Regions from separate parts of the Leifsonia sp. 2TAF2 genome, predicted to be linked through region 3. Evidence: predicted binding sites of a transcription regulator. Region 3 holds the regulator's gene; each other region holds the start of a gene.
What was found. The regulator HrcA, encoded in region 3, represses chaperone genes, less so after heat shock. The targets are predictions, from matches to a motif close to TTNGCACTCGNNNNNNNCGAGTGCNAA.
Positions count from the first base shown of each region.

Region 1: groL (chaperonin GroEL) is a predicted target of HrcA. The motif match lies at 2,569-2,595, and genes of this name have one in related genera.
Region 2: groES (co-chaperone GroES) is a predicted target of HrcA. The motif match lies at 1,972-1,998, and genes of this name have one in related genera.

Region 1 covers NZ_JBFRFY010000001.1:961,292-965,459, reverse strand. Annotated here, with positions in the region: gene AB4Z18_RS04695 (Gfo/Idh/MocA family protein) at 1-675, opposite strand, end outside; gene groL (chaperonin GroEL) at 906-2,525, opposite strand; gene AB4Z18_RS04685 (cold-shock protein) at 2,703-2,906, opposite strand; gene AB4Z18_RS04680 (LytR C-terminal domain-containing protein) at 3,077-3,625, opposite strand; gene AB4Z18_RS04675 (DUF3263 domain-containing protein) at 3,648-3,959, opposite strand; gene msrB (peptide-methionine (R)-S-oxide reductase MsrB) at 4,139-4,168, shown strand, end outside.
Region 2 covers NZ_JBFRFY010000001.1:792,474-796,641, forward strand. Annotated here, with positions in the region: gene tsaD (tRNA (adenosine(37)-N6)-threonylcarbamoyltransferase complex transferase subunit TsaD) at 1-32, shown strand, start outside; gene AB4Z18_RS03855 (DUF4190 domain-containing protein) at 164-751, shown strand; gene AB4Z18_RS03860 (THUMP-like domain-containing protein) at 769-1,956, opposite strand; gene groES (co-chaperone GroES) at 2,090-2,386, shown strand; gene rarD (EamA family transporter RarD) at 2,482-3,423, shown strand; gene guaB (IMP dehydrogenase) at 3,505-4,168, shown strand, end outside.
Region 3 covers NZ_JBFRFY010000001.1:1,813,855-1,818,022, forward strand. Annotated here, with positions in the region: gene AB4Z18_RS08780 (16S rRNA (uracil(1498)-N(3))-methyltransferase) at 1-302, opposite strand, end outside; gene dnaJ (molecular chaperone DnaJ) at 310-1,425, opposite strand; gene hrcA (heat-inducible transcriptional repressor HrcA) at 1,481-2,503, opposite strand; gene AB4Z18_RS08795 (DUF4870 domain-containing protein) at 2,661-3,176, shown strand; gene AB4Z18_RS08800 (DUF4870 domain-containing protein) at 3,271-3,654, shown strand; gene hemW (radical SAM family heme chaperone HemW) at 3,692-4,168, opposite strand, start outside.

The DNA.
Region 1 (4,168 bases), 850 kb from region 3:
GACATCGAAGACGGTGTCGGACGGGTCGGCGCTGGTCACCGGACGCGACGTGGTCGCGGCGGTGACCGAGATCTGGTCTGGCGCGAAGAGGTCGGTGAGGGTCGCGAGGTCGTAGGGCCCCCAGTCCATCAGCACGCCGCCTCCGCTCTTCGACCGGTCCAGGAACCAGCGGCTCGCCGGCTGGTACTCGATGCCCGAGCGGCTGCGCGCCCACTTGTTGACCCAGCTGAGGTGGGTGAGCTCGCCGAGCACTCCTGAATTCAGGACGCGCTTCACGGTCTCGGTGTGCGGCAGGCCGCGGAAGCGGACGCTGCAGCACCCCAGCAGGCGACCGGCCGCCTCGGCCGCGTCGAGCATCCGCTCGGCCTCGTCGGTGGACATGGCGAGCGGCTTCTCGCAGAGGACATGGCGGCCGGACGCGAACGCCTGCAGGGTCGGCTCCAGGTGCGCGAACGGTGGGGTGGCGACGATGACGATGTCGTCTTCGCGGGCGGGCTCCGCCAGCATCGAGGCGGCGTCAGGGTAGCGCGGGATGTCGGGGTACGCCTCGCCGAAGGCGGCCAGCATGGCGGGGCTCACGTCGGCGACGCGGAACTCGATCGGTCCGTCGAGCTTCGCGGCAGCCTCCACGTGCGTGCGGGCGATGACTCCCGCTCCGACCAGGTACACCCTCATTGGACCCTCGCTCTCCGTCGCGCTTCGTGGTGTGGGAACGTTACCACACCACCGAGTGCGATCGAGTGGTCGCAACACGCCGTATGGACAGGGGCGAGACGGCGTGTTGGGACCACTAGATGCTTCGAGAGGCGGAGGCGGAGCACGAGGAGGAGGCGCTGGCCGCCGCCACCGCAGACGCGAAGAGGGCGCCTCCCGAACGGGAGACGCCCTCTTGACGTGGTTCGGACTTAGAAGTCCATGCCCGCACCCGGGTCGCCCACGGGCGCCGGGTTCTTCTCGGGCTTGTCGGCGACGACGGCCTCGGTGGTGAGGAACAGTCCGGCGATCGACGCGGCGTTCTGCAGCGCGGAGCGGGTGACCTTCACCGGGTCGTTGATGCCGGCGGCCAGCATGTCGACGTACTCACCGGTCGCGGCGTTGAGGCCGTGGCCGACAGGCAGGTTGCGGACCTTCTCGACGACGACGCCGGCCTCGAGGCCCGCGTTGATCGCGATCTGCTTCAGCGGAGCCTCGATGGCGACCTTGACGATGTTGGCGCCAGTGGCCTCGTCACCGGTCAGCTCCAGCTTCTCGAACGCGGTCTTGCCGGCCTGGATGAGGGCCACGCCACCACCGGCGACGATGCCCTCCTCGACGGCGGCCTTCGCGTTGCGGACGGCGTCCTCGATGCGGTGCTTGCGCTCCTTGAGCTCGACCTCGGTTGCCGCGCCCGCCTTGATGACGGCGACGCCACCGGCGAGCTTGGCGAGGCGCTCCTGCAGCTTCTCGCGGTCGTAGTCCGAGTCGGTCGACTCGATCTCGTTGCGGATCTGCTGCACGCGGCCGGCGATGGCCTCGGAGTCACCGGTGCCCTCGACGATCGTGGTCTCGTCCTTGGTGATGACGACCTTGCGGGCCTGGCCGAGCAGGTCGAGGGTGACGTTCTCGAGCTTGAGACCGACCTCCTCGGAGATGACCTGGCCGCCGGTGAGGATCGCGATGTCCTGCAGCATGGCCTTGCGGCGGTCGCCGAAGCCCGGAGCCTTGACGGCGACGGACTTGAAGATGCCGCGGATCTTGTTGACGATCAGGGTCGCCAGGGCCTCGCCGTCGACGTCCTCAGCGATGATCAGGAGCGGCTTGCCGGCCTGGATCACCTTGTCGACGATCGGCAGGAGGTCCTTGATGTTGCTGATCTTCTGGTTGGCGATGAGGATGTACGGGTCCTCGAACACCGCCTCCTGGCGGTCCTGGTCGGTGACGAAGTACTGCGACAGGAAGCCCTTGTCGAAGCGCATGCCCTCGGTCAGCTCGAGCTCGGTGCCGAAGGTGTTCGACTCCTCGACGGTGACGACGCCCTCCTTGCCGACCTTGTCGATCGCCTCGGCGATGATCTCGCCGATGGTGGTGTCGCCGGCGGAGATGGATGCGGTTGCCGCGATCTCTTCCTTGGTCTCGACCTCCTTGGCGGAGGCGACGAGCTCGGCGGTGACTGCCGCGACGGCCTTCTCGATGCCGCGCTTCAGCGTGATCGGGTCGGCGCCGGCGGCGACGTTGCGAAGGCCTTCCTTGACGAGGGCCTGAGCGAGGACGGTCGCGGTGGTGGTGCCGTCACCTGCGACGTCGTCGGTCTTCTTGGCGACCTCCTTGACGAGCTCCGCGCCGATCTTCTCGTACGGGTCGTCGAGCTCGATCTCCTTCGCGATGGAGACGCCGTCGTTGGTGATGGTCGGGGCGCCCCACTTCTTCTCGAGCACGACGTTACGACCGCGCGGGCCCAGCGTCACCTTGACCGTGTCGGCCAGGGTGTTCAGGCCGCGCTCGAGGCCGCGACGCGCGTCCTCGTTGAAAGCAATGATCTTTGCCATGTGTTTCTCGTCCCTCCCGGACGTCTGCGAAAGATTCCGTTTATTAGCACTCGATCAGATGGAGTGCTAAAGCGATTCTGGCACTCGACGTGGTGGAGTGCAAGGCGCGCGGTGGGGAACGGCGAAGCGCCGCCCCCGACGGGGACGGCGCTCGCGCACTCGATGTATCGCTGTTGCTCAGGCCAGCCGTACCGACTCGGCCTGCGGGCCCTTTTGCCCGGAGCCGACCTCGAACACGACCTGCTGGCCCTCTTCGAGAACCTTGTATCCCGCCATGTCAATCGCGGAGTAATGAACGAAAACGTCCTGTCCCCCACCCTCGACGGTGATGAAGCCGTAGCCCTTCTCAGCGTTGAACCACTTCACGGTCCCGTTCGCCATGCATTACTCCCATTGCTGTGTCGCTCGCGCGATCCATCGCCGCACGTTGACTCCCGATCCTAATGCTTGCAATGGCCCCGGATACCAGTGTTTTTCTGAATCGATTACGAAATGAAGCGAAACTTAAACACGGCTGAAACAAAGCCGGATGTGCGCCGCGGAGCTCCCGGTCAGCCCTGGTAGTTCGCACCGACGACGACCGTGATATCGGCACCGGTGTCGTCGAACGCGGTGCTCTGCTGAATGGTGGCCCCGGGAAGCGACTGCACGACCCCCAGCGCCGCCGCCTGGTTGGCCGGGTCGCCGTAGTAGACGATGGTCGTCGCGAGGTCGGTGCGGTCGGCGTTCGCGAGCGCCGCGACCTTCCAGCCGGCGGCGGTCAACTTGTCGCCGACGGTCTGCGCCAGGCCCTCCGTCGCCGTGCCGTTCAGCACGTTCACGTTGAGCGCGGGGTTCACGGTCGGGACGATCGTCGGCGTCGGTGTGGGGGTCGGTGTCGGCGTACGGCTCGCCGAGGAGGACGGCCCGTGGAACGAGAGGTTGCCGTTGATCACGGACAGGCCGAAGATACCGGCGCCCACGAGGACCACGGTCGCGAGCGCCGCCCAGCCGACCGCGATCCAGGCCCTGCCGCGGGGACGGGGGGCCCGGTGTGCGCCGACGCGCTTCAGGTCGTCCGGGATCTCGTCGAACCGGTCGCGGGGGAACTTCTCTGCCATCAGGGGGTGTGGTCCTTGGGGGTCAGTCGCCGGACGGGAGGGTCCGTGCGTGTCGTGCGGCCAGCCGCGCTTCGCGCAGCCGCAACAGCCTCTTGACGAGCATGGGGTCGTGGCGGAGTGCGGCGGGACGGTCGATGAGCGCGCCGAGCAATTGATAGTACCGAGCCGCGGAGAGACCGAACTCCTCGCGGATGGCCTGCTCCTTCGCTCCGGCGTGCCGCCACCACTGGCGTTCGAACGCGAGGATCGAGGCATCCCGATCGCTCAGCGCGTCCGCCCCCGAGTGGTCCTGCTCGGCGGTGGGCCGTTCGTCGGCTGACCGGGTCACGCGCACCGCCTTCCCTCGTGGCGAACGCCAAGCGGCCGGCATGCCGGTCGAGCCCCGCGCTCGCGGATCATCCTAGGGCGCAGGTGCTGTGTGTTGGCCGTTTCGCAGCGGCACGTCGCAGGACGAAACAGGGAACAGACGCGGGACGACGCCCGTTTAGTCTGGAGACGACGAAAGGGAGAGGTATGTCACAGAACGACACGGCCCAGGACGGC
Region 2 (4,168 bases), 1.0 Mb from region 3:
TCCCGGTCACGGAGATTCAGGTCACCGCCTGACACGGTGCGTTGACACTCTTGCGCCTGCCCTGTCACCATGGGGATACAGCGTTCTCTCAGGATTCCTCCGACCGAGGGATTCCGGCAGAAACGCTGATCGCCAGCTTGCCTCACTGAAGGAGATGGGTCTCATGACCGATCCGAACGCCCCCACCGACCCGGTGGACCCCAACACCCAGAACGGCTCGGTTCCGCCTCCGCCTCCTCCCGCCGCTGCGCCTGCGGGTGACACGGGAGCCGTGCCGCCGCCTGCACCGGGATACGGTCAGCAGCCGCCGGCGCCCGGATACGGTCAGCAGCCGCCCGCGCCCGGATACCAGCAGCCCTATGGTCAGCAGCCGCCCGCGCCGGGATACCAGCAGCCGTACGGTCAGCAGCCGGGGCAGCAGCCGTACGGCCAGCCGGCCTACGGGCAACCCGCCCCCGGGTACGCGCAGCCCTACGGACAGCCGGCCGCCAAGTCGCCGATCCTCAGCATCCTGTCGCTCGTCGGCGGCATCGTCGGCATCGTGCTCAACCTCGCGTGGGGCATCGGCTTCCTGTTCGGCATCGCCGCGATCGTCCTCGGCTTCATCGGCCGCAACAAGGAGCCGCAGGCGCGTGGCTTCTGGCTGACGGGCATCATCCTGGGCTTCGTGAGCATCGCCATCGCGATCATCTACTGGATCATCCTCGCGGTGATCTTCGCCAGCCTCGCGAACTACTCGAACACGTACTGAGCGCTCCGCCGGCGGCCTCAGAGCCGCTCGGCGAGCAGCGCGGTGTGCCGCCCGGCCACCCTGGTGAGTATCAGGGTCGCCGGGCGGTCGCCGTTGAGCGCGAGCCGTCGACGCAGGGCCGCCGGGTCGACATCCACTCCGCGCTTCTTGATCTCCAGCGTCCCGATGCCGCGCTGCCGCAGGGCACGCTTGAGGTCCTTCTCGGCGTACGGCAGTGTCTCGAGGATGCGGAATCCCGCCGCGAACGGGGTGTCGGCCGCCGCGTCCGCGGTGATGTAGGCGATCTGGTCGGACAGCATCCTGCCGCCGATCCGTCGCGCCAGGTCGCCGATGAGGCGGGCGCGGATGACCGCGCCATCCGGCTCGTACAGGTACTCGCCGAGCGGGCCCGTCTCCTCGTCGGGGCTGTCGGCGTCGGCGGTCAGCTCGTCGGCCTGGTCGCCGCGCAGCACGAGTGCGGCACGGCGGATGCCCGGCCGGGCGAGCGCGCCGAACCAGAGGCCGAGCTCCACCACCTGGCCGTCGGCCGAGATCCACTGCGCCTCCGCGGTCGACGGAATCAGGTCGCGGTCGAAGCCCGGCCCGAGCTTCAGTCCGACCGAGCGGCCGGTCGCCAGCTCGTACGCGAATCCGAGGGACGGGGTGTAGTCGTCCGGGTCGGTGAGGCGCTCGGTCTGGGTGTGGCCGGCGGTGCGCCGGGCAGGGTCGAGGAAGACGCCGTCGATCTCGCGGAGGTCCACCTCCTCCGCGCGGCCGTGCTCCACGACGGCGGAGGGGAAGGGTGCGAGATTGAACGACGCGATCGCCGCGGTCACCTCGTCCGCCTCGACGGCGGTCACCTCCAGCTCGAGCGCCGCGAGGGCGAGCGCGTCGCCGCCGATGCCGCAGCCGAGGTCCGCAACACGGTTGATGCCGGCCGCGCGGAAGCGGCCCGCGTGCCGGGCGGCGACCGGCAGCCGCGTCGCCTGCTCCAGCCCGGCCTCTGTGAAGAGCATCTGCGAGGCGAAGTCGCCGAACTTGGCCTCCGCTTTGCGCCGGAGCTTCGACTGCGTGAGCACGGCCGCCACGAGCGCGGGGGAGTGGCCCTGCTTGCGGAGGTCACTGACGATCCGCAGCACATCCTGCTCGCTGCGATACGGGGGCAGTGAGTCGAGCAGACGCAGCCCTTCCGGACTCAGCAGGGCCACCAGCTCGGAGCGTTCCATGACCTCAACGCTACCCTGGCACTCACGTTGCGTGACTGCTAACGCACCCCCTAGACTCGGGTTAGCACTCTCAGTGCGAGGTTGCTAATTCAGTCTTAGTCGAGACACTGTTCTTCATAGGAAAGGGGTCAACGTGTCGGTCTCCATCAAGCCGCTCGAGGATCGCATCGTCATCAAGCAGGTCGAGGCTGAGCAGACCACTGCTTCTGGTCTGGTCATCCCCGACACCGCCAAGGAGAAGCCGCAGGAGGGCGAGGTCGTCGCCGTGGGCCCGGGCCGCATCGACGACAACGGCAACCGCGTCCCCCTCGACGTCGCCGTGGGTGACAAGGTCATCTACTCCAAGTACGGCGGCACCGAGGTCAAGTTCGGCGGCGAGGACTACCTCGTCCTGTCGGCCCGTGACGTGCTCGCGGTCGTCGTCCGCTGACGCAGACACTTCCTCCGACGGCCCGGATGCTCTGAGCATCCGGGCCGTCGTCGTTTTCGGCAGCGATGTCGGAAGGCGACGGTAGAGTCGGACGAGTGGCACAGCCTGACGACCTCTCCTCCCACCGCACCTCGGGGCTGGTCTACGCGATCAGCGCGTACGTCCTCTGGGGCATCCTCCCGATCTACTTCCTGGCGCTCGCGCCGGCCGGAGCGTGGGAGATCGTCGGCTGGCGCGTGGTCTTCTCGCTGGGGTTCTGCGCCGTCGCCCTCAGCGTCACCCGCAGCTGGGGCACCTTCGCCGCGCTCCTGCGTGACAAGCGCGTGCTCTTCACCATGGGTCTCGCCGGCGCACTCATCTACGTCAACTGGCAGACGTACGTGCTCGCCACGGTCAGCGGGCATGTGGTCGAGGCCGCGCTCGGCTACTTCATCAATCCCATCGTCACCGTGTTCCTCGGCGTCGTCGTGCAGCGCGAGCGCCTCCGCATCGCCCAGTGGGTGGCTGTCGGCGTCAGCATCGTCGCCGTGATCGTCCTCGCCGTCGGCTACGGGTCCGTGCCGTGGATCGCGCTCATCCTGGCGTTCTCGTTCGGCCTGTACGGCCTCATCAAGAAGCGCGTCGGCAATCGGGTGGATGCGCTCTCGGGTCTGACTCTGGAGACGATGTGGCTCACGCCGGTGGCCGTCATCCAGCTCATCGTCGTCGGTGTGACGGTCGGCCTCACCATCGGCTCGGACGGTCCGTGGCACGCCGTCCTGCTGGTCGGAGCCGGCGTCATCACCGCGGTGCCGCTGCTGTTCTTCGCCGCCGCCTCGCGCCGCCTTCCGCTGGTGTACATGGGCTTCATCCAGTACTTCGCGCCGTTCATCCAGTTCGTCGTCGGCGTCGCCATCCTGCACGAGGCCATGCCGCCGGAGCGCTGGCTGGGCTTCGCGATCGTGTGGCTGGCGCTGCTCATCCTGAGCATCGACATGATCGTCGCCGCGCGGCAGGGCAAGCGCGCCGCCGAACTCGATCTGGCGGCGGTCGACTAGGCCCTCGCCTCACGGAATAGCCGGCCAGGTTCTGCCGTTACCATTGAGCATCCACAGTCGCGCAACCTTGATAGGGGTGAAATGGACCAGGCGGATCCGTTCGGATTCATCGGTTTGACCTACGACGACGTCATGCTGCTCCCGGGGCATACCGACGTCATCCCGAGTGAAGCTGATACTTCCACTCGCCTGACCAAGCGCATCTCGATGGCGACGCCGTTGCTGTCGAGCGCGATGGACACCGTCACGGAGTCGCGCATGGCCGTCGCCATGGCGCGCCAGGGCGGCATCGGCATCATCCACCGCAACCTCTCCATCGAGGACCAGGCGTCGCACGTCGACAAGGTGAAGCGGTCCGAGTCCGGGATGATCACGAACCCCGTGACGACGACGCCCGACGCGTCGGTCGAAGAGGTCGACGCCCTCTGCGGGCAGTTCCGCGTCAGCGGCCTGCCGGTCATCGAGCCGGACGGCACCCTCGTCGGCATCATCACCAACCGCGACATGCGGTTCGTGTCGCCGTTCGAGCGGTCGACCACGAAGGTCCGCGACGTCATGACGCGGCAGCCGCTCATCACCGCCCCGGTCGGAATCGACCCGGACTCGGCGGTCGCCATCTTCGCCGAGCACAAGATCGAGAAGCTGCCCCTGGTGGATGCGGACGGCAAGCTGCGCGGCCTCATCACTGTCAAGGACTTCGACAAGAGCGAGAAGTACCCGGACGCCACGAAGGACGACGAGGGCC
Region 3 (4,168 bases):
TCGGTGGCCGCCTGCACTGCGAGTTCATCGCGGTCGCCCTTGGCCAGAGCTTGCACCAGCGTGACGAGCGGAGCCGGGCGCTCCACGCGCGAGACGGACTCCACGTCGATGGTGAGCTCGGTGTTCGTGGAGACGAGAACCTCGCCCGAGGCGACCAGTCCTCGGCCGTTGCCGATCAGCACCGACTCGCCCGGACGCGTGCGGTTCACGGTCGCCGCGTGCTTCGCCTCGGCGCCGGTCAGCGACAGCCGGGCGCCGACCCCGACGTCGTCGAGATCCTCACGCAGGTAGAGGGATGCCACAAGCGGCTCAGAGGTTGAGGAACCGGTCGCGCAGCTTCGCGAACAGCCCCTGCTGGAACCGCGCGAGCGACGGCTCCGGGCCCGCGTGGGTCGCCGCGAACTTCTTGATCAGCTCTTTCTCCTTGTGGTCGAGCTTCGTGGGCGTGACCACCTGGATGCCGACCCGCAAGTCTCCGCGGCCGGCGCCGCGCAGGTGCGTGATGCCGCGGTCCTTCACCGTGATGATGTCGGCGGACTGAGTCCCCGGCTTGAGTTCGAGCCGGATGTCGCCGTCGAGCGCCTTCATGGTCGCCGTGGTGCCGAGGATGGCATCCGTCATCGACAGCTCCAGCGTGCAGAGCAGGTCGTCGCCGTCGCGGCTGAACACCTCGTGGTGCTTGACCTTGATCTCAAGGTACAGGTCGCCGTTCGGGCCACCGGCGGGGCCGGCCTCGCCGCTGCCCGGCATCTGCAGGCGCAGGCCGGTGTCGACACCCGCGGGGATGTCGACCGGCACGGAACGCCGGGCGCGGACGCGGCCCTGACCCTGGCAGGTCACGCACGGCGTCGCGATGACGGTGCCGTAGCCGCGGCAGGTGCCGCAGGGGCTCGAGGTCATCACGTTGCCGAGGAGCGAGCGCACGGAGCGCTGGATGCTGCCGGTGCCGTGACAGATGTCACACGTCACCGGCTGGGTGCCCGGCTGGCAGCACGAGCCGTTGCAGGTCTCGCAGACGACCGCCGTATCGACCTCCAGGTCGCGGTGCGTGCCGAAGATGACCTCGTCCAGGTCCACCTCCACGCGGAGCAGGGCGTCCTGGCCGCGCTCGCGGCGCGACCGCGGACCGCGCGTCGCCCCTCCACCGCCGCCGAAGAACGTCTCGAAGATGTCGCTGAACCCGGCGAAGTCGCCGGCTCCTGCGCCCCCACCGAAGCCGCCGGAGCCGCCCAGGTCGTACTGCTGGCGCTGCTGCGGATCGCTGAGGACGTCGTACGCGTGCGTGACGAGCTTGAAGCGCTCCTGCGCCTCAGAACTCGGGTTGACATCCGGGTGCAACTCGCGCGCGAGCCGGCGGTACGCCTTCTTGATCTGGTCGGGGCTGGCGTCGCGCTCGACGCCGAGGACTTCGTAGTGGTCGGCCACGTAGGCTGTTCCTTCTTCTTCTCGATCGCGTGTTGTGGTCTCGGTCGCAGGCGGCCTACTGGTCGCCGAGCAGCCGGGAGAGGTAGCGGGCGACCGCGCGGACGGCCGCCATGTTGCCGGAGTAGTCCATGCGGAGCGGCCCGAGCAGGCCCACGCGGGCCACATCCGATCCCGCTGCACTGTAACCACTGGAGAGGATGGATGCTTCCGTCAGCCCGAACACCGCGTTCTCGCGCCCGATGCTGACGGCGACGCCGTGCTGGTCGGTCGCCATCTCGTCGAACAGCCGGAGCAGGACGACCTGCTCTTCGATCGCCTCCAGCACCGGTGTGATGCTGCCGGGGAAGTCGTGTTCGGTGCGCACGAGGTTCGCGGCGCCGGCCATGACCAGCTTCTCTTGCCGATTGGCAGCGATCTGGTCGAGCAGGGCACCCACGACCGGTTCGACCAACTGGCGGGTGCGTTCGGTCAGCGCCTCCGGCAGTTCGCGCAGTCGTGCGGTCGCCTCTGCCAGGGTCAGCCCGGCGGCGGCGCCGTTGATCGCGCCGCGGATCTCGGCAACATCCTCGTCGCTGATCTCGTCGTGCGACTCGATCACGCGCTGCTCGACGGCCCCCGAGTCGGTGATCAGCACGCTGAGCAGCCGACGCGGCGCGAGGGCCACCAATTCGATGTGCCGGATGCGCGAGCGCGCCACCGACGGGTACTGCACCAGGGCGACCTGGCTCGTGAGCTGCGAGAGCAGGCGCACCGTGCGCGAAAGCACGTCGTCGAAGTCGAGGGACTCGCCGAGGAACGTCTCGATCGCCGTGCGCTGGGCAGGTGTCAGCGGGCGCACCTCTGCGAGGTGGTCGACGAACAGCCGGTAGCCCTTGTCGGTCGGCACGCGGCCCGAGGAGGTGTGCGGGGCTGCGATCAGCTCCTCTTCCTCCAGCAGCGCCATATCGTTCCGGATGGTGGCCGCCGACACGCCGAAGGAGTGCCGCTCCACGATGCTCTTGGACCCGACCGGCTCCCTCGACGCCACGTAGTCCTGGACGATGACGCGCAACACTTCGAGGCTGCGTTCCGAGACCATCTCCGCCTCCCGTCGACCGATTAGCACTCGCTGTTCCTGAGTGCCAATCCTACCGCGCCGAAACGCGGTGAGGATGATTGCTGCCTGAGACTCGCCCGCAGTACCGTATGGGCACCGGTTCGACAGCGTTGCAACCGATCATGAAAGGGTTCCGCCGATGACAGACCCGAACCAGCCCTCCGACCCCGCGGACGGTGTCCCCCCGCAGCAGCCCGGCGGCGTCCCCCCGCAGCAGCCGTACTCGAACGTACCGCCCCAGCAGCCGTACTCGCAGCCCGCCGGCGCGCCCCAACAGCCCTACCCCGCCCAGGCCGCGCCGCTCGACCCGGCCCAGGACAAGCAGTGGGCGTCGTTCGCCCACCTCGGCGGCATCCTCTGGATCCTTCCCTCCCTGATCATCTGGCTCGTCTTCAAGGACCGCGGACGCCTCACCGACCAGGAGGCGAAAGAGGCCCTCAACTGGCAGATCACCTGGATCATCGCCTGGGTCGCCTCCCAGATCATCGGGATCATCATCGGCAGCTTCACCTACGGCATCGGCTACCTGCTGTTCGGGCTGCTCATCCCGTGGGCGCTGTACATCGTGAACCTCGTGTTCTCGATCCTCGGTTTCGTCCGCGTGAACAGTGGAGGCACGTACCGCTACCCGGTGAACTTCCGCTTCATCAAGTAGCCATAGCGCGTTCAGGCTCTTTTCAGCCTGGGGCCCCGCGCCCTAGGCTGGATTGAACACGTCCACCCCTGGTCCTTCAGAGGAGAACAGCACCATGTCCGCGACACCCCCGCCGCCCCCACCACCCCAGCAGCCGTACGGAGGGGCGCAGCAACTCAGCCCCGCAGACGAGAAGCTGTGGGCCACCCTCGTGCAGGTCGGCGGCATCCTGTTCAACTGGATCCCGGCGCTGATCGGCTACCTCGTGCTGAAGGACCGCGGCCCGTTCGTGCGCGCACACACCGCGACGGCGCTCAACTTCCAGATCACCATCTTCATCGCGTACATCGTCGGCGGCATCCTGTCGATCGTCGTCGTCGGCATCTTCATTATCATCGCGGCGTGGGTGATCAACATCGTGTTCAGCATCATCGCCGCCGTGAAGGCCAACCAGGGCGAGTACTACACGTACCCGATCGCTATCCGATTCGTGAGCTAAGCGAGCGGCCGGTCGGCCTCGTCCGCTGGGCGAGCCGTCAGGCGGCCTCGTCCGCCAGCAGCCGGCGCACGACCGCGTCGGCAAGGAGCCGCCCCCGCAGGGTCAGCACGATCGACCCGCGAAGGGCGGCTCTTCCGTCTACCAGCCCGTCCGCGATCAGCCCGGGAACCTCGTGTCGCCCGGCCTCCCCGAGTTCAGTGGTGCGCAGACCGTCGCGGATGCGCGAGAGCAGCAGCACCCGCTCCACGTGGCGGGTCTCCGTGTCGAGCGTCTCGCGCCCGGCTGCCGGAGACTCGCCGGCGAGGACGCGCTGCGCGTACGCGGCGGGATGCTTCACGTTCCACCAGCGGACGCCTCCGACGTGACTGTGCGCGCCCGGACCGATGCCCCACCAGTCGTGGCCGAGCCAGTATGCGAGGTTGTGCCGCGAGCGGTGGGCCGCATCCGTCGCCCAGTTGCTGACCTCGTACCAGTCGTAGCCGGCGTCGGCGAGCCGGGTGTCGGCGAGCTCGTA